Regions from separate parts of the Enterobacter sp. TMH.L2 genome, predicted to be linked through region 2. Evidence: predicted binding sites of a transcription regulator. Region 2 holds the regulator's gene; the other holds the start of a gene.
The links. Region 2 encodes PurR, which represses purine synthesis genes. Its sites were predicted from a motif close to CANGCAAACGTTTGCNTG; they were not measured.
Positions count from the first base shown of each region.

Region 1: pyrC (dihydroorotase) is a predicted target of PurR. The motif match lies at 5,650-5,667, and genes of this name have one in related genera.

Region 1 is NZ_CP193791.1:3,010,473-3,019,413, reverse strand. Features, by position in the region: gene trhO (oxygen-dependent tRNA uridine(34) hydroxylase TrhO) at 1-808, shown strand, start outside; gene ACREYP_RS14590 (YceI family protein) at 841-1,413, opposite strand; gene ACREYP_RS14585 (cytochrome b) at 1,431-1,985, opposite strand; gene ACREYP_RS14580 (DUF2770 family protein) at 2,250-2,363, opposite strand; gene solA (N-methyl-L-tryptophan oxidase) at 2,410-3,531, opposite strand; gene bssS (biofilm formation regulator BssS) at 3,661-3,915, opposite strand; gene dinI (DNA damage-inducible protein I) at 4,215-4,460, opposite strand; gene pyrC (dihydroorotase) at 4,536-5,582, opposite strand; gene ACREYP_RS14555 (lipoprotein) at 5,736-6,296, opposite strand; gene mdtH (multidrug efflux MFS transporter MdtH) at 6,395-7,609, opposite strand; gene rimJ (ribosomal protein S5-alanine N-acetyltransferase) at 7,839-8,429, shown strand; gene ACREYP_RS14540 (YceH family protein) at 8,433-8,941, shown strand, end outside.
Region 2 is NZ_CP193791.1:2,725,757-2,734,697, reverse strand. Features, by position in the region: gene ACREYP_RS13085 (glycoside hydrolase family 1 protein) at 1-314, opposite strand, end outside; gene cfa (cyclopropane fatty acyl phospholipid synthase) at 541-1,689, opposite strand; gene punC (purine nucleoside transporter PunC) at 1,986-3,188, opposite strand; gene punR (DNA-binding transcriptional activator PunR) at 3,303-4,241, shown strand; gene purR (HTH-type transcriptional repressor PurR) at 4,238-5,263, opposite strand; gene cydH (cytochrome bd-I oxidase subunit CydH) at 5,556-5,645, shown strand; gene sodB (superoxide dismutase [Fe]) at 5,728-6,309, opposite strand; gene ACREYP_RS13050 (C40 family peptidase) at 6,480-7,325, opposite strand; gene ACREYP_RS13045 (Grx4 family monothiol glutaredoxin) at 7,688-8,032, shown strand; gene rnt (ribonuclease T) at 8,074-8,733, opposite strand.

The DNA of each region.
Region 1 (8,941 bases), 280 kb from region 2:
GATTTATGCCTTCCACCCGGCCTTAAATAATTTGCGCCTGAATATTGCTCTGGAAGATGACGGTAAATCCTTCTGGGTGCTGCGCATGAAGGTACGCGACCGTATTGTTGCTGACGGTATTGATGACCCTACGTTTGACGCAAGTGACGTGGGGGAATATTTGAAGGCTGCGGAAGTGAACGCCATGCTCGACGATCCGAGCGCGGTATTTATCGATATGCGTAACCACTATGAATACGAAGTGGGGCATTTCGAGGACGCCGTCGAAATTCCGGCCGACACCTTCCGTGAGCAGCTGCCGAAAGCCGTGGATATGATGCAGGATGACAAAGAGAAGAAAATTGTCATGTATTGCACCGGCGGCATTCGCTGTGAAAAAGCCAGCGCCTGGATGCGCCATAACGGCTTCAAAAATGTGTATCACATTGAAGGCGGGATCATTGAATATGCGCGCCGCGCGCGTGAGCAAGGATTGCCGGTGCGCTTTGTCGGTAAAAACTTTGTTTTCGATGAGCGTATGGGAGAGCGTATATCTGACGATGTGATCGCCCATTGCCATCAGTGCGGAACGCCGTGCGACAGCCACACCAACTGCAAAAATGACGGCTGCCATCTGCTGTTTATTCAGTGTCCGGCCTGTGCTGAGAAATTCTCTGGCTGCTGCAGTGAAGTATGCCGTGATGAGCTGGCGCTATCTCCAGAAGAACAGCGCCGCCGCCGGGCAGGCCGCGAAAACGGGAATAAGATCTTTAATAAATCTCGTGGGATGCTGAATACCACGCTGGGTATTCCTGACCCCGAGAAGTAATAACATTCCCCCGGTTCGCCGGGGGAGTCTTTTTACTGACGCACGCCTTCGACAGAAATAATCAGATCAACGTCCTGAGAAGCTGGCCCCAGATCCTGAGTAATATTGAAGTCCTTCAGCTTAATTTTACCTTCGGCCTCAAAACCCGCGCGCACGCCGCCCCACGGATCGTTACCCTGACCAATCAGCTTAGCCTTCAGCGTAACCGGCTTTGTCACGCCGTTCAGCGTCAGGTTGCCGATAATATCTAAAGCTTCACCGTCTTTTTTTACTTCCGTTGAGGCGAAGGTAGCCTGCGGGAACTTAGTCACGTTGAGGAACTCTGCGCTACGCAGGTGTTTGTCGCGTTCGGCATGGTTGGTATCCACGCTGGTGGTGTTGATGGTGACGTTGACTTTATCTGCCGAAGGGTTTTTCTCGTCGAAGGTAAAGGTTCCGTCAAAATCACGGAAGGTACCGTACAGCCAGCTATAGCCGAGATGCTGAATACGGAAATTCACAAACGCATGCTGACCTTGTTTATCAATTTTATAGTCAGCGGCCACGGCGGAGCCGGTGGTGAATAACAGAGCGCCTAAGGTGGCTCCCAGCAGGATTTTCTTCATTGTCTTACTCTCCATAGTTAACGGGATGCTTTCCCCAGCATGCGCTTGAGGGTGGCATCTTTATCTAGAAAATGGTGCTTTAAGGCCGCAAGAGCGTGTAGAACGGAAACAATCACCACGGTCCACGCCAGCCAGAGATGAACTGTCCCGGCAAGGTCGGCCTGCGCCCCGAAGTCGGTTAGCGTGGCGGGCACATCAAACCAGCCAAACACGCTAATGGGTTTACCGTCAGCCGTTGAAATCAGATACCCGCTCAGCAAAATGGCGAACAATAATGCATACAGCAAAATATGTGCGGTAAGCGCGCCGATGCGCGTCAGACGTGAATAACTTTTTAACGGTGGCGGCGGAGGCGATATAAAGCGCCAGAGAATACGAATAGCCAGAGCTGACATTAACAAGATGCCGATGCTCTTATGTATTTCTGGTGCTTTATGGTACCAGACGTCGTAATAGCCCAGCGTCACCATCCAGAGTCCGAGTGCAAACATACCGTAAACCGTGGCGGCAACCAGCCAGTGAAGGAGAACCGAAAAATGTCCATAGCGTTCGGATGAGTTTCGCCATTGCATATTTATGCGTCCATGTATTTTCTAAAGAAGCTAAAACATAGGCGTTCTGTTAACAGCAGATCAACATAAATATCCGTATTTCGATATATATTTATTGTATGTCTGTTTTTTTGAATAACACTCGCGGCAGGCGTTCAGTAGAGTCGAATGAATATGATCGTTTTTGATTGAGAAGAGTATTTATTGACGGTTAATTATTTGCGCTAAAACTATATTTAATTAATTTTACGTCAATAATTGTCAATATAACAGGAGTCTGAATAATCAAAAGAAATAGATATAAGCCAGATCGAGAAGTGCAAGTATTGCCCAGAGAAAAAGATACAGAATAAAGTGTTCGCGAATATTGTTGGTTAAAAATTGAAAAAAGCGAATCATGATGGCCCCAAGGAAAAGTGGCGGAAATGCCCGCCACTCGGGGATTCTACGCCGTTTTGAAGCGAGAAAGTACAAACGGGGATAAATCAAAGGCAGGTTTTTGACCCAAAGCAAACTGGCAGGCAATTTCGCCTAAAACAGAGGCGAATTTGAACCCGTGTCCGCTCAGCCCGGTAATGATCAGGGTGTTGTCATGGCCGGGGAGAGTATCAATGATGAAATCTTCATCCGGCGAATTGTCATAGGTGCAGGCTTTACCGTGCAGGCAGCAGCCGATGCCGGGTAAAAATTCGCGCAAGAACGGAAAGACTTCAGACCCATCGCTGGCGACGGCGCCAAAGGGTTTACGCTGCTCGGGGGAGTCAATCAGCTGTCCGCCGTTGTGCTTGCCCAGCTTCAGTTCGTTGTCTTCCGCCGGGAAGCCGTAATACTGATCGCCGTTGGGTGTTTCTGCGGTAAACGCCGGGAATTTGTTGTTCTCGCTGTAGCGCCCATCGGCCTGGTGCCAGGCAAAGATTTTGCGAACCGACGCGATCGGCAGGTCAGGCAGCAGTTTGGTAACCCAGGTCCCCGCGCTGACCAGCAGTTTGCTCCCGTGATATTCACCTTCTTCAGTCACGACGGTGACACCTTCGTCGCCGTGGCGGATCGCCGTCACCCTACAGTTAAAAAGCTGAGCGCTGCCGCCTTGCTTAGCAAGGTTGATGTAGGTTTCGATGGCCAGCTCGCTTTTCAGCACGCCTGAGTCCGTCTCAAACAGGCCGACGTAGTTTTCAGGCACAGCAATCTCCGGCCAGCGGGCGGCAATGGCGGCGGCGTCCAGGGTTTCAACCGGCAGGGAAAATTTCTCTGCGCTGGAGGCGACATTGCGAATAAAGGGCGAATCAGATGGCCCCAGGTTAATGACCCCGGTGCGGTGGAAGAGCTTCTCACCGCTGGCTTCCGCCAGGGCATCCCACAGTTTTTGTGCTCGCAGGACCAACGGGACATATTTTTCACCTTCGCCATAAGCATGGCGCATCAGGCGAGTGTCGCCGTGGTGGCTGCCCTGGTCATGCGGCGGGTGGCCGCTGTCGATCATCAGTACCTTCAGGCCCGAGTGTGTGGCATAGCAGCCTGCGGCGGCACCGACGGAGCCGCTGCCGACAATGATGAGGTCGTAGTTCATAAGCTTTTCTCTGTGGAAAATTATCTGTAGCAGGGTAATTAATTCACCGGAACGATGCAATTGACGGTGACGCTTAAAATAAAAAAGGCACCCCGTTGGGTGCCTGTGGCCATTGTTAAGCATGTGTCGTCAATGCTTGCGATAATCGCTTTCCTGGTAATCACTGGATTCAATTTTGGCTATCCCGGCCTCAAGGATGGAAATAAATTGCCGGGCGACATCGGTGGTCAGCCAGAGGGTCTGACCGATTTCGGTTTCATCGTGCTTCTGATTATTGGATGTCAGGTAATGCAGGCGCAGCATCATGGCGTCGTAGCTGTCGACGGTGCTGATATCCCATCCGACGAGGGGATGAGTCTGAATAACATCACTATTTTTTTCCATCATAACCCCTTTTATACGTGTTTAAAGACAACGACTAGTGAGGTTCATGCGTGATTTATGGTGAAGCGACTTAAGTATATCAACACTCTTGCGGTCATGGGGATGAAATAATTACCTGGTAACACTTTTTCCACATTATCCGAGAAAAGCGAACAATAAATCGACAGGCTATTCCGATGTAATCGGAAAGAAAGGCAGGAAAGACTTTAGCGGCGTTTAAAAAATAATCAAATCGGCGAGGGAAATAAAAAAAACCGGATGGCGACACCCGGCAAAAAGTACCAACATACTTGAGGGTATTAGTCGGCAGAGAACCAATCGTCAGCGCTTTCCCAGGTTTCCTGGAGGATCTCGCTGATTCGCGTTTTGTCTTCTTTGGCACCGCCCAGCACGGAGAGGTTATTGCCGGAGGCATAACGTACCTGCACTTCGCTGCTGGTGTCGGGGAAATGTTGATTGATACGGCGGGAAAGCTCACTGGCAAGGGCATCGATAGCCCCGGCTGGTAATGGTGTGGTTTTGGCTATAGTGACTTCAATACGCATAACGACCCCCTGTACAATATACTGGATATTTATACAGGCTTAATTTCCAGTAAGCAACAGGGGGCGTTGAAAAATTTAGCCTTTAACGGACCAGACGACCTCTTCACCCGCCAGGAACGGCACGATGCTGTCGTCGCCGGCTTCAATCAGTTCTGGCATTTTCTCAGCGACGCGAACCAGCTCGATGTGCTCTTCATTGACCGGCAGGCCGTAGAAGCGCGGGCCGTTCAGCGAAGCGAAAGCTTCAAAATGCTGCAGCGCGTTCATTTCTTCAAATACCGTCGCATAGGCACCGAGCGCGGAAGGCGCGTTGAAGCAGCCGGCACAGCCGCAGCTGGCTTCTTTGCGATGACGCGCATGTGGCGCAGAGTCGGTGCCGAGGAACACGCGATCGCAGCCGCTGGCGACCAGCTCGCGCAGTGCTTCCTGGTGGATGCTGCGTTTCAGAATCGGCAGGCAATAAAGGTGAGGACGAATTCCGCCCACCAGCATGTGGTTACGGTTAAACATCAGGTGCTGAGGCGTGATAGTCGCGCCAATCAGCGAGTTGCCTTCTTTCACATACTGGGCGGCATCTTTGGTGGTGATATGTTCAAACACCACTTTCAGCTCAGGCAACTGGCGACGCAGCGGCTCCATGACGGTTTCAATAAAGCGTGCTTCGCGATCGAAAATATCGATATCAGCATGGGTGACTTCGCCGTGCACCAGCAGCGGCATGCCAATTTTCTGCATACGCTCAAGCACCGGCAGAATGGCTGCGGTGCTGGTTACGCCGTGAGCGGAGTTGGTTGTGGCGTTCGCCGGGTAAAGCTTGGCGGCGGTAAACACGCCTGCATTGAACCCGCGTTCGATTTCGTTGGGATCCAGCGTGTCGGTCAGGTAGCAGGTCATCAGCGGCTCAAACTTTTGCCCGGCCGGAACCGCATCAAGGATACGCTGGCGATAAGCGATAGCGGCTTCCACGCTGGTAATAGGGGGCACAAGATTGGGCATGACAATCGCGCGGCCATAGGTCTGGCTGGTGTAAGGCACCACGGTTTTCAGCATCTCACCGTCACGAAGGTGAATATGCCAGTCATCTGGGCGGCGGATTTTTAATACCTGAGGTAATGCGGTCATCAATGTGCTCCGGCGTGAGAGGGAAATCAGTCATCAAGGGCTGGTTTTATGCCGGGCACTAAGGATAAGGGGAAACGTTATCGTTTGCACCCCTTATGTTGCTCATGTTGTACAAAACCCTCAGAGCGCATGAACGGCTCTGAGGGGCAGAGGCTATTCCGTTAACGGAATGATTATCTCACCGGGTTTTACTTCAATGCCTTTGGCATATTTCTTCGCCAGCGACTCGCCGGTGCTGCGGTCTTCGCTCAGGATATAAGCAGGCTGCTGATTGAAGTAGCTGCGCAGGGACTGGTTAAGGTAAGGGATCATGGTCTGCAGTACGGTCTGCATTTTTTGCGGCTCGACCTGAGCGTCAACCACCTCCATTTCCTGCAGGTAGATGGCGCCTTGCTCTTTATTGAACACCGGCAGTGCTTTCAGCTTGAGCTTCAGGATGGCTTTTTGGTTACCAAACAGGGATGTCATGTCGAGATTGGCATCGCCGGTCAGGGTAATTTTATTCGGCTCTTCCCGTCCTATCTGACTGACTAAATGGGTTAGCACCACATGGGCTTCAGCCACGCCGGGCAGGCCAATATCCTTCGAGAAGTTATTGTGTTTTTCCAGCGACTGGTTGATTTCCTGTTCGCTCACGCTGTACTGCGTTAACTGGTTGCATCCTGAGAGCAGGCCGCTAAGCATCAATGCTGCGGCAAAAACAATCTTCTTCATAGGCTTCCTCAAAATAGCGGCTCCAATGCCGTGCCTTGCTTTATCAGCATAATGCGGCACGGCGGGAGCGGCTACCGGAAAAAGATGATACGCGAAAATTATCCCTGCCCGCCAGGTTCCAGCATCGTTGGCTCAACGGGTCTAAGGCTAAATTGCCACCACAGGGCGGCAAGGGTGATACAGCCGATAATGCCGAGCATGGCCCAGGGTAATTCCGGCTGCTGCAGGGCTTTACCTGCGTCAAACAGCCAGCCACCGCCGGTGTAACCTAGTGCGCCGCCCAGCGACAGGCCCAAACGGCTGAACCCCATGTAGCTGCCGCGAGCGCGGGCATCCGCCAGCGAGGCGCTGAGCGTTTCCCGGGCAGGCTCAGCGATGATTGAGCCGATGTAGAAGGTACAGATCAGGGCGAAAAGTTGCTGCAGGTTGGAGGCCAGGCCAATAGGCATCAGGCTCACCGTCATCAGCACCAGGCCTGCCATTAAGCGTTGCTCCAGGCGGAAGCGCCTTTCACTCCAGCGGGCGATAGGGTAGAGCAGCGTCAGCGAAAGCGCGGCTTCAATGGCGTACATCCATTTTACCGCCGACGCGGTACCGGCAATGTCGTTGACCATCAGCGGCAGCATCAGCATGACCTGCACCGCCAGCATGTAATAGCCGGTGAGCGTCAGAACATAGGTGATAAAGCGTTTATCTCGAAACACGCGCCCCATGCCTTCGCGCATTGGGGTGCGGATCGTTGAAAGCTTATAAGCGGGCAGCAGCCAGGCATTAAGCGCGGCGCACAGGACAAACATTACGGCACCGACGGCGCATACCAGACGGAAGTCGTACTGCAACAGCCAGCTACCCAGCAGAGCGCCGATCACCGCGCCCGCGCTGTCCTGCATCATCAGGATGGAGAAGAAGCGGCCGCGGTGCTGAGGGCGAACCAGTTTGACGACCAGCGCCGAGCGGGGCGGATCAAACAGCGTTCCGCCAATGGCGGAGAGCAGGCAGGAAAGCCATAGCATCCAGGGTTCCGTGGCGATGCCCATGGTGGCAAAACCTGCGGCCCGCAGCAGCATGCCGGTGACAATCATCGGTTTAGCGCCCAGCCTGTCGGCAATCGCGCCGCCGAAGACACCGAGCCCCTGCTGGATAAACTGACGCAGACCCAGGGCAATCCCGACCATTAAAGCGGCCCAGCCCAACTGGTCAACGAAGCGAATGGAAATCAAAGGGAAGACAACGAAAAAGCCTAATACCACTAACATGTTATCAAGCAGCAGGAAATATTTACCCAGGCTCCTTGCCTGCGCCACCCGCGACATCTCCCCTCCAGGGAACTTAATTAAACGCGACAAGTCTTTATTCTCGCTTGGCATTCGGGCTTTTAATACCTGATGCAGGACAATATTTTTTTATCGTGCAACGAGTTTGATTCAAGGCTTTAATCGAAAAAAGTGATGTCGCTTCATGTTGTTGTTTTCACACGGCGGTCAGGCGCAGGTATAGTAACAAGATGAGCCCCGTTAACCGGGATGAAGGAGTGGGATAAACATGTTTGGCTACCGCAGTAACGCACCAAAAATTCGCCTGGTGACTGACCGTCTGGTGGTGCGTCTGGTTCATGAGCGAGATGCCTGGCGCCTGGCGGATTACTACACGGAAAATCGCCTGTTTCTGAAACCCTGGGAACCCGTTCGGGATGAGAGCTACTGCTATCCTTCGGGCTGGCAGGCAAGGCTGGGCATGATAAGTGAAATGCACAAGCAGGGTAGCGCGTACTACTTCGCGCTGCTCGACCCGGAAGAAAAAGAGGTTATCGGCGTCGCCAACTTCTCCAACGTGGTGCGTGGCTCCTTCCATGCCTGCTTTCTCGGGTACTCCATCGGTGAAAAGTGGCAGGGGCAGGGACTAATGTACGAGGCCTTGGCCAGCGCCATTCGCTATATGCAACGTAGCCAAAATGTGCATCGCATTATGGCCAACTATATGCCGCATAATCAGCGCAGCGGCGACCTTCTGGCGCGCCTGGGCTTTGAAAAAGAAGGCTATGCAAAGGATTATTTGCTGATTGACGGCGTATGGCGGGATCACGTTCTCACCGCGCTGGTTAATCAAGACTGGACCCCAGGTCGTGGAGTTTAAAAGATGAAGTATCAGTTAACGGCGATTGAAGCCCGCGTTATCGGCAGCCTGCTGGAAAAACAGCTCACTACGCCAGAGCAATATCCGATGTCCGTCAACGGCGTGGTGACCGCCTGTAATCAGAAAACAAACCGTGAACCGGTGATGGAGCTGAAAGAGCATGAAGTCCAGGACTCGCTGGACGGGCTGGTCAAAGGCCATTATTTGCGAACCGTCAGCGGGTTTGGCAACCGCGTGACGAAATACGAGCAGCGTTTTTGCAACTCCGAGTTTGGTCATTTAAAGCTAGCGCCAGCGGAAGTGGCTGTGGTTACGACTTTGCTGCTGCGCGGCGCGCAAACGCCGGGTGAGCTGCGCAGCCGTGCCGGGAGAATGTTTGAGTTCACCGATATGGCGCAGGTAGAAGCGACGCTGGAAGGGCTGGCTGGCCGTGAAGATGGGCCGTTTGTCGTGCGTCTGCCGCGTGAGCCGGGTAAACGAGAAAGCCGCTATATGCATCTTTTCAGCGGTGA
Region 2 (8,941 bases):
ATCACCTGGTTATAGAACTCAACCGCCAGCGGATTGACTTCACCCGTGCCCTCGGGAATCAGACGAGCCCAGGAAATGGAGGTGCGGAAAGTATTGTGATTGAGCTTTTTCAGCAGGGCGATGTCTTGCTTCCAGCGCTGATAAAAAGTTGAGGTGTTTTGTGGCCCGACGCCGTGGTGGAAACGGTTAGGCTGCTCGGCGAACCATCGGTCCCAGATGGTTTCAGATTTGCCAAAGTTCAGCGCTTCGCCCTCGGTTTGTGGGCCGGAGGCTGCGCTGCCCCACCAGAAATGCTCAGGAAATGCGTATTTCATCGTTGTCCTCACGGTCTGACCTGCCATCTCCGACAGGCAATCATTGATACGGCTAATGCCCAGATTGTCTGTGATTGATGAAACCGGTTTCCATCCCAGGAAATGATATCTGTTAAGCAGATCAAGCCGCTAAGCGCAGGCAGGGCTAAACCTGTGAGGTTAATCACATTGGTGCGCAAAGAGAGACAATTGCAAAGAAGAAAACCCGGCATTCACCGGGTCTGTTTTAACGGGGTACGCGCAGGCCGTGCTCAATGCCCCGGCTGAAAACAACCTGCCAGAGCTGAATGTCGCGCGCCCGGAAAGCGCCGGCGCAGGCATTCAGGTAGTAGCTAAACATCCTTTTAAAGCGCTCAGAATAGTTGCCTTCGATTTCTGACCAGGTTGCCAGAAAACGCTCGTGCCAGGCCATCAGCGTTTTGTCATAGTCGGCGCCGAAGTTGTGCCAGTCTTCCATCACAAAATGCGGTTCGCTGGCGTCGGCAATCTGCCGCACCGACGGCAGGCAGCCATTAGGGAAAATGTACTTATTGATCCACGGATCGACATTATTGTCGGTCTTTTTAGAACCTATTGTGTGTAGCAGGAAAATGCCGTCCGGCTTGAGGTTGCGGTCGGCAACGTCAAAGTAGGTGGCATAATTTTTAGGCCCGACGTGCTCAAACATGCCGACGGAAACAATGCGGTCAAATTGTTCGTTCAGGTCGCGGTAGTCCTGTAAAAGGATGGTGACATCCAGGCCTTTGCAACGCGCCTGCGCCATTTTTTGCTGTTCTGCTGAGATAGTCACACCAAAGACGGATACGCCATAGTTGCGTGCTGCAAACTCGGCCAGACCGCCCCAGCCGCAGCCGATATCCAGCAGCTTCATACCGGGTTTCAGCTGCAGTTTTTCGCAGATCATTTTGAGCTTGGCATCCTGAGCGTCGCTGAGATTTGTCGCGTCTTTCCAGTAACCGCAGGAGTATTGCATGTGCTTGTCCAGCATCCGGCTGAACAGATCGTTGCCAAGATCGTAATGCTCTTTCCCGACTATCCATGCGCGTTTTTTAGACTGCAGGTTAACCAGTCTTGCCGCCGCAATGCGCAGGGTATCTTTGAAATGGTGGGGGAGTTGGTTTTCCAGCCCGGCACGCAGGACTTTAGTGAAAAAGATATCCAGCCGTTCGCATTCCCACCAGCCGTCCATATAGCTTTCGCCAAGGCCGAGAGAACCTTCCTGCAGAACGCGTTTAAAAAAGTTCGGGTTTTTGACCTGAATATCAAAGGGGTTTGGGCCGTTGAGGGTGATACCTGCCCGGCTCAGCATTTCATTTGCGATACGATACCATTCGTTATCTCGTACGCTCACTTCTTCTATACACGATGAACTCATAGCTTCTCCATCACCTTGTTGTGATCAGAACCTTAAAACAGCGTAGACGCTATTCCCGGCTTGTGAGAACTCTCACGGAAAATTCCGCGTGCCTGATATCCGACGTAGAACAGAGAAAGGAGGGATTCTCCCTTACTGAAAGGCCATCCATGGAAAAACGGAAGCGCTCCGGCTTCCGCAAAATAAAATTGATAAGGCTTATCGTAGAACCGCAATTACTATAAGCCCGTTTAATTGAGGGTTCAATGGAATATTGTTAGCAAGCTAATCACACAACATTCACATTATCATGCAGGTTACTGTGCGCGGGACAGCTCGCTGTGGCCCTTGTTGGGTGCTTTGCGTTGGGCCGCGTGTTGCAGGGCATAGCCCAGACCAGCAAGCAGGACTGTCGCCAGCATCACGCTGGTGGTGGTCAGCAGCGGCGTAGTGACCAGCCAGGAAACCATTAAGCTTGCCAGGAAGCAAAGCCCAAGCTGCAGGGTGTTTTGCAGGGCAGCGGCTTTCCCGGTTGCCTGCGGGAAAGGCAGCAGAGCCGAGGACACCACGATAGGGTAGATGGCGCCGTTCGCCGCGGCCATCACGCAGAACGGAATAAGCAGCAGCGTCAGATCAGCATGGCCGCTCACCGCCACGCCCCAGGTGGCGACCACGCTCAGGGTATACAGAGCCAGCAGCCACGGAAGTAGCTGTTTGCCACTCCACTTTTGCAGCGCGCTGCGGCAGCCATAGCCACCAACCAGGAAAGCGACAGTCTGCGGCATGTAGCTCAGGCCAATCGCCGCGGGGCTGTAGCCCATCTCATTCAGAATAAATGGCGAGCCGGTAAGCCAGGCGAAAAAGCTGGCGGAACAGGCGGCGTAAATCAGCACGTTGCCACCGTAAACGCGGGAACGTAATAAAGAGAAGAAGCTGACTTTATTGTTTTCGGTTTGCCCGTGGTGCTGAATCCGGGGCTTGAGGCGCAACGTGGGGATCATCAGCAGCAAAGCGACGGCGAACAGCACGGCAAAAATAGCCTGCCATTCAAAATGGTTCAGCAGCCAGCTGCCCAGCAGCGGGGCCAGCGCCGGAGAAAGCCCGACCAGCGGCATGATGGTGGCAAAAATGCGGCCAGCGCGGTTGGCGGGATAATAATCAGTCACCAGGGCCTGCCAGCTAACGGCGGCTGAGCAAACGCCCACGGCCTGAACAAAGCGAAGCACCAGCAGCGTGGTGGCATCCTGCACCCAAAGCATTCCGATACAGCCGACGGCAAACATGGCCAGGCCAATCAACAGCACAGGTTTACGCCCGAAGCGGTCGGAAAGCGGGCCCCAGATTAGCTGGGCAAAAGCAAAGCCGGCGAGGAACAGGCTCAGGCTGGCACTCACGGCGGAGGCGGTGGTACCCAGATCTTGTTGAATGGCGGCAAAGGCGGGCAGGTACATGTCGGTGGCCAGGAAACCCAGCACGCTCAGCCCCGCAAGCCAGATAAGAAATCCCTTTGATGGTTGCATGTTTCACTCTTGATTTTGATAGCAGGTTAACGGGGCAGGAGTCTACGGAGTGCAAAACCGCTTGTGAAACGCTAATATTTGCAAATTGCATTCAAATTTTTTGCAGGCAGAAATATGTGGTCTGAATATTCGCTGGAAGTGGTTGATGCCGTGGCGCGAAACGGCAGCTTTAGCGGTGCAGCCCAGGAGCTTCATCGCGTGCCTTCTGCCATTAGCTACACGGTGCGTCAGCTTGAAGAGTGGCTGGCCGTGCCGCTGTTTGAACGGCGTCATCGGGACGTTGAGCTGACCGCCGCCGGGGCGTTTTTTCTCAAAGAAGGTCGGTCTGTTATCAAAAAAATGATGGCAACGCGCCAGCAGTGCCAGCAGATAGCCAACGGCTGGCGTGGGCACCTGTCCATTGCGGTAGACAATATCGTTAAACCTGAGCGTACTCGCCAGCTGGTGCTGGATTTTTATCGTCATTTCCCGGATATCGAGTTAAGGGTTTCCCAGGAAGTGTTCAACGGCGTGTGGGATGCGCTTGCCGACGGGCGAGTTGAGGCGGCGATTGGCGCCACGCAGGCTATCCCGGTCGGGGGGCGTTACGCATTTCGGGACATGGGGGCGCTAAGCTGGCGCTGCGTGGTTTCCGCTGACCATCCGCTTGCGAAACGGGAAGGTATTATTCTGGATGATGACATCCGTCCCTGGCCATCCCTTGTGCTGGAAGACACATCCCGTTCGTTACCCAAGCGCATTACCTGGCTGCTGGACAACCAACGCCGCGTGGTGGTGCCGGACTGGGCGTCGGGGGCGGATTGCCTGACGGCGGGATTATGCATTGGTATGGTGCCGACGCACATTGCCCAGCCGTGGCTCGTCAGGGGCGACTGGAAAGAGCTGATGCTGGAGAATCCATTCCCGGACGCGGCCTGCTGCTTAACCTGGCGGCAGGACGATGCTTCGCCCGCTTTGAGCTGGCTGCTGGACTATTTGGGTGACAGTGAGACGATGAATCAGGAGTGGCTGCAGGAGCCGGGTAACACATTCCCGGCCCCCGAAGAGGCTTAGCGGCGGTAATCGCGGAACGGACCGTCGGCCACCGAGCGGCGTTCAATCAGACGAGGATGGACTTCAATCGTCTGCGACTCTTCGCGCTTATTAATGATGCGGTCGAGCAGCATGTTAAACGCCGTTTCGCCCAGGCGCTCTTTCGGCTGGTGGATTGTGGTCAGCGCCGGAGAGAAATAGCGGGCGTTGCGCACGTTGTCATAGCCGATGATAGAAATGTCCTGCGGCACGCGCAGCCCCATTTCGTCTGCGGCGCAAATTGCACCCATCGCCATAATATCGCCGCCGCAGAAAACGGCGGTAGGGCGATGCGGCTGGTTAAGCAGTTGCTGCATGGCGCGATAACCAGACTCTGGTTCGAAATCACCCTGAACCACCCAGTTATCTGGCACTTTGATATTGGCTTCTTCAAGTGCCTTCAGGAACCCTGCATGGCGGCCGCCGCCGGTATTTCGCTCCAGCTGACCCGGAATAGCACCGATATCGCGATGGCCACGTTCAATCAGGTAGCGGCCCGCAAGGTAGCCGCCGTGGAAGGCATTATCGACCACGGAATCGGTAAAGTCCGCACGAGCTTCGCCCCAGTCCATCACCACCATCGGAATATGGCGGTACTCTTCCAGGGTTGAAAGCAGCGTCTCAGGGTATTCGGAACACATGACCAGCAGCCCATCCACGCGTTTTTGCGCCATCATGGACAGGTATGCACGCTGCTTTTCAAAGTTGTTGTGCGCGTTGCCCAGAATCAGGGTGTAGCCCTTGGCGAAACAGCTGTTCTCAACGGATTCAATAATTTCCGCAAAATAAGGGGCTTCGCTTGAGGTAGCAAGCAGGCCGATGGATTTGGTGTGGTTGACCTTCAGGCTGCGAGCCACGGCGCTAGGCGAATAGTGCAGCTCTTTGATGGCTGCCCAGACGGCGTTGCGTGTCTCTTCCGCCACAAAACGGGTCTTGTTAATGACATGTGACACAGTGGTAGTGGAAACGTTTGCGCGCTTCGCTACGTCCTTAATCGTTGCCATTAGATGTCACTCCAGACCATATCGTAAACTCCTGATAACTCATGTGTTAAACGTTTGCCTTCGCTAACTCCTGGGGCAACACGTTGGTTCCAGGCCTGTCGGGGATGCGACATACAGCGGGAGGAGGGCGTTGCCGGGCGATACGCGGTAAATTAGCGAAGGATTTTGGCTTATCCCGGGGCAAAGTGGAAGAGGGAAAACCGATATCTGTGCAAATCCAGCAGGATTTTTATCGCTAATTGTGGGAAAATCACCCCACATACACTTTGTAGGGAAATAAAAGGAGCTTACGATGAGTACCGATCTGAAGTTTTCCGTGGTGACTACGGTTATCGTACTGAGTCTGATTGTTGCCGGGGCGCTAACCGCCGTCCTGCACTGATTTACAAAGGGCCGCTTTCGCGGCCCTTCTCGTATATAGAAGAAAAGCGTTGCTTCCCTCCTTCGTGGTTAACCGCTAAAAATCAGCCTGCCAGGTTTTGCGCAACAAATTCCCAGTTGACCAGCGCCCAGAAGTGGTCGAGATAAACCGGGCGAGCGTTGCGATAATCGATGTAGTAAGCATGTTCCCATACGTCCACGGTCAGCAGCGGTTTTGCTCCGGTTGTTAATGGGGTACCTGCGTTAGAGGTCGAGACGATAGCCAGGCTGCCGTCGCTATTTTTCACCAGCCATGTCCAGCCGGAGCCGAAGTTTTTGATGGCCGCTTCGGTGAACTGCTTTTTAAAGGCTTCCACGCTGCCAAAAGCGTGGTTGATGGCTGCCAGCACGTCACCGGTCGGCTCCCCGCCGGCATTCGGCGCCAGGCAGTGCCAGTAGAACGTATGGTTCCAGACCTGGGCCGCGTTATTGAAGATCCCGCCGTCAGATCCTGTCACGATCTCTTCCAGCGTTTTACCTTCAAACGGGCTGCCTTTGATCAGATTATTCAGGTTAGTGACGTAGGTCTGGTGGTGTTTGCCGTAATGGTATTCGAGGGTTTCGGCTGAGATATGCGGTGCCAGCGCATCTTTGGCATAGGGCAGGGCGGGTAGTTCGAACGACATGGCTTCACTCCTTGTTATTTTGCTTCACAATATAGCTACATTTTGTGTGGTCATAAGGTTAGCAAATTACGAGAGTGCAAAAAAGCGCAATGAAACAACAAAATAAAACAGCCCGTGCCGGGCTGTTAATATTTTAATCAGTCTGATTAGCCCGAAAGGGCGCGATAAGATTAACGAATAGTTTTTGGCGTCATGACCCGGCGGGCGCCCACGTAATGGCGCTGCCAGTAATCTTCGCTCAGGGAGGTGATCTGAATATCGCGGCCGCTGCGCGGGGACTGAATAAACTTCCCGTTGCCAACGTAGACGCCAACGTGATCGGCGGTGCCACGGCCCTGGGTACGGAAGAACACCAGGTCACCGCTTTCCAGTTCGCCGCGGTCAACGGAGGAGGCATCGCGCAGGTGATACATTTCGTTGGCGGTGCGTGGAATACGGATATTCACCAGATCTTTATAAGCGTAATAAATCAGCCCGCTGCAGTCGAAACCTGTGCGTGGGGAAGTACCTCCCCAGCGATACGGTTTTCCAATTTGCCCCATCAGCTTGTTCATGGCCGTTTTTTGCGCTTTCTGCACGCGCACTTTATGCGCCTGCGCTATGGTCAGATTTTTTTCCGACTTCACCTTAACGCACTGCTTTTTATGCCCTTTACGATGAGTGCATTTTTCAGTGTACGCAACGGAGGCTGAGGCTGGCTGTAGGGCTAATTTCTGCGAGGTTTTTTTGCTGCTAGTTTTAGCGAGGGTGCTGCTTTTGCCTGAGGTGGTGTGTTTTGCCACTTTGGCTTTCGCCGGTGAGGTTGTTTTTTTACCGGACTTCTTTGTGGAGGCTGTGCTGACCTTCGGTTTTGCTTTTTCTTTGCCCTTGTTGCTTTTACTGGTTGTTGTCTTGGCCGGATGGCCTTTTTGTGCAACAGGATGGCGGGCGTGCTCGGACGCCTGCGCCAAAGGTGTATAGGGCAAAGCAAATAGCAGAGCACATAGCGTGATAGAGATTTTATTTATCCGCGCCACTCGTCAATCCCCTGATAAATGAAGACACGATGCTAACCATCATGCCTGCGTATGATTTTTGCGAAACCCGACGATTCTAATGCATAAAAGCCGATAATGTTAATAGGCAAATACTATTTAACGGTCAAAAGTGGAAGCTATAGCTAAAAAATTAGCCATTCCAGGGTGTTATCCGCTGTTTAATTGATCTTGAATGAAGCAAATTGCTCATTTTCGCGCGCTGTAAAAGTGTTATTCTTAAGGTATGTTTGCGCGCCAGGCGGGGGAAAGAGAAACCCTGATAAAAATGGTGTTTTCTGCCCGGGGCGCAACTGGCTACAATGGCAGGCTATTGCCGTATCAAGGTTTGAGGAAGCATGACAATGAGCACTATTGAAAAAATTCAACGCCAGATCGCTGAGAACCCGATTCTTCTCTATATGAAAGGTTCCCCGAAGCTGCCGAGCTGCGGCTTCTCCGCTCAGGCCGTTCAGGCGCTGTCCGCCTGCGGCGAGCGTTTCGCCTATGTGGATATTCTGCAGAACCCGGACATTCGTGCTGAGCTGCCAAAATACGCTAACTGGCCAACGTTCCCGCAGCTGTGGGTGGACGGTGAGCTGGTCGGCGGCTGCGACATCATCATCGAGATGTACCAGCGCGGCGAACTGCAGGCGCTGATTAAAGAGACCGCAGAGAAGCATAAATCTGAAGAGCCAGGCGCAGAATAATTTCGCCAGCCAGTAAAAAAGCGACCCTCAGGTCGCTTTTTTTATGCTTCAGATTCCGGTTCGTCGGCCAGCGGCAGCGGCCAGCCGCCGAGGCGCTTCCAGCGGTTGACGATTTCGCAGAACAGCAGGGCGGTTTGCTCGGTGTCGTACAGGGCGGAGTGGGCCTGCGAGCTGTCAAACTTCTGGCCTGCGGCGATGCAGGCTTTGGCCAGCACTGTTTGCCCCAGCACCAGGCCGCTCAGGGCCGCGGTATCAAACGTCACAAACGGGTGGAACGGGTTGCGTTTCAAAGAGGCTCGCTCTGCCGCCACCATCATAAAGCTGTGGTCGAACGTGGCGTTGTGCGCCACCATAATCGCCCGGCTGCAGCCGCTGTCTTTAATGCCTTTTCGCACGGTTTTGAAAATCGCGTGCAGGGCATCGTATTCGCTGACGGCACCACGCAGGGGATTATGCGGGTCAATACCGTTGAACGCCAGGGCTTCAGGCTGCAGGTTCGCGCCCTCAAACGGATCGACATGGAAGTGCAGCGTTTCGTCGGGGGATAACCAGCCGTCTTCATCCATCTTCAGGGTAACGGCGGCGATTTCCAGTAACGCATCGGTTTTAGCGTTAAAACCTGCGGTTTCAACGTCGATAACTACCGGATAAAAACCACGAAAACGGTCGCACAGGCCATGCAATTGCGTGTTGTCTGACATCAGCTTCTCTTAATACGGGGAAAATGCAGCGCGCATTATGGCAAATTTCGGGGAGTGTTGCAGTAAAGGCCGCACAACGTGCGCCTTCAGGGTATGGATAACTCCCCAATAATAGGAGAGGCGGCCCGAAGTCATTATGAAATAAACCAGAAAAATCAATTCATTGATTTTCATCTGTTAACCACAAAGAGGGAAAAAACACGCTTTT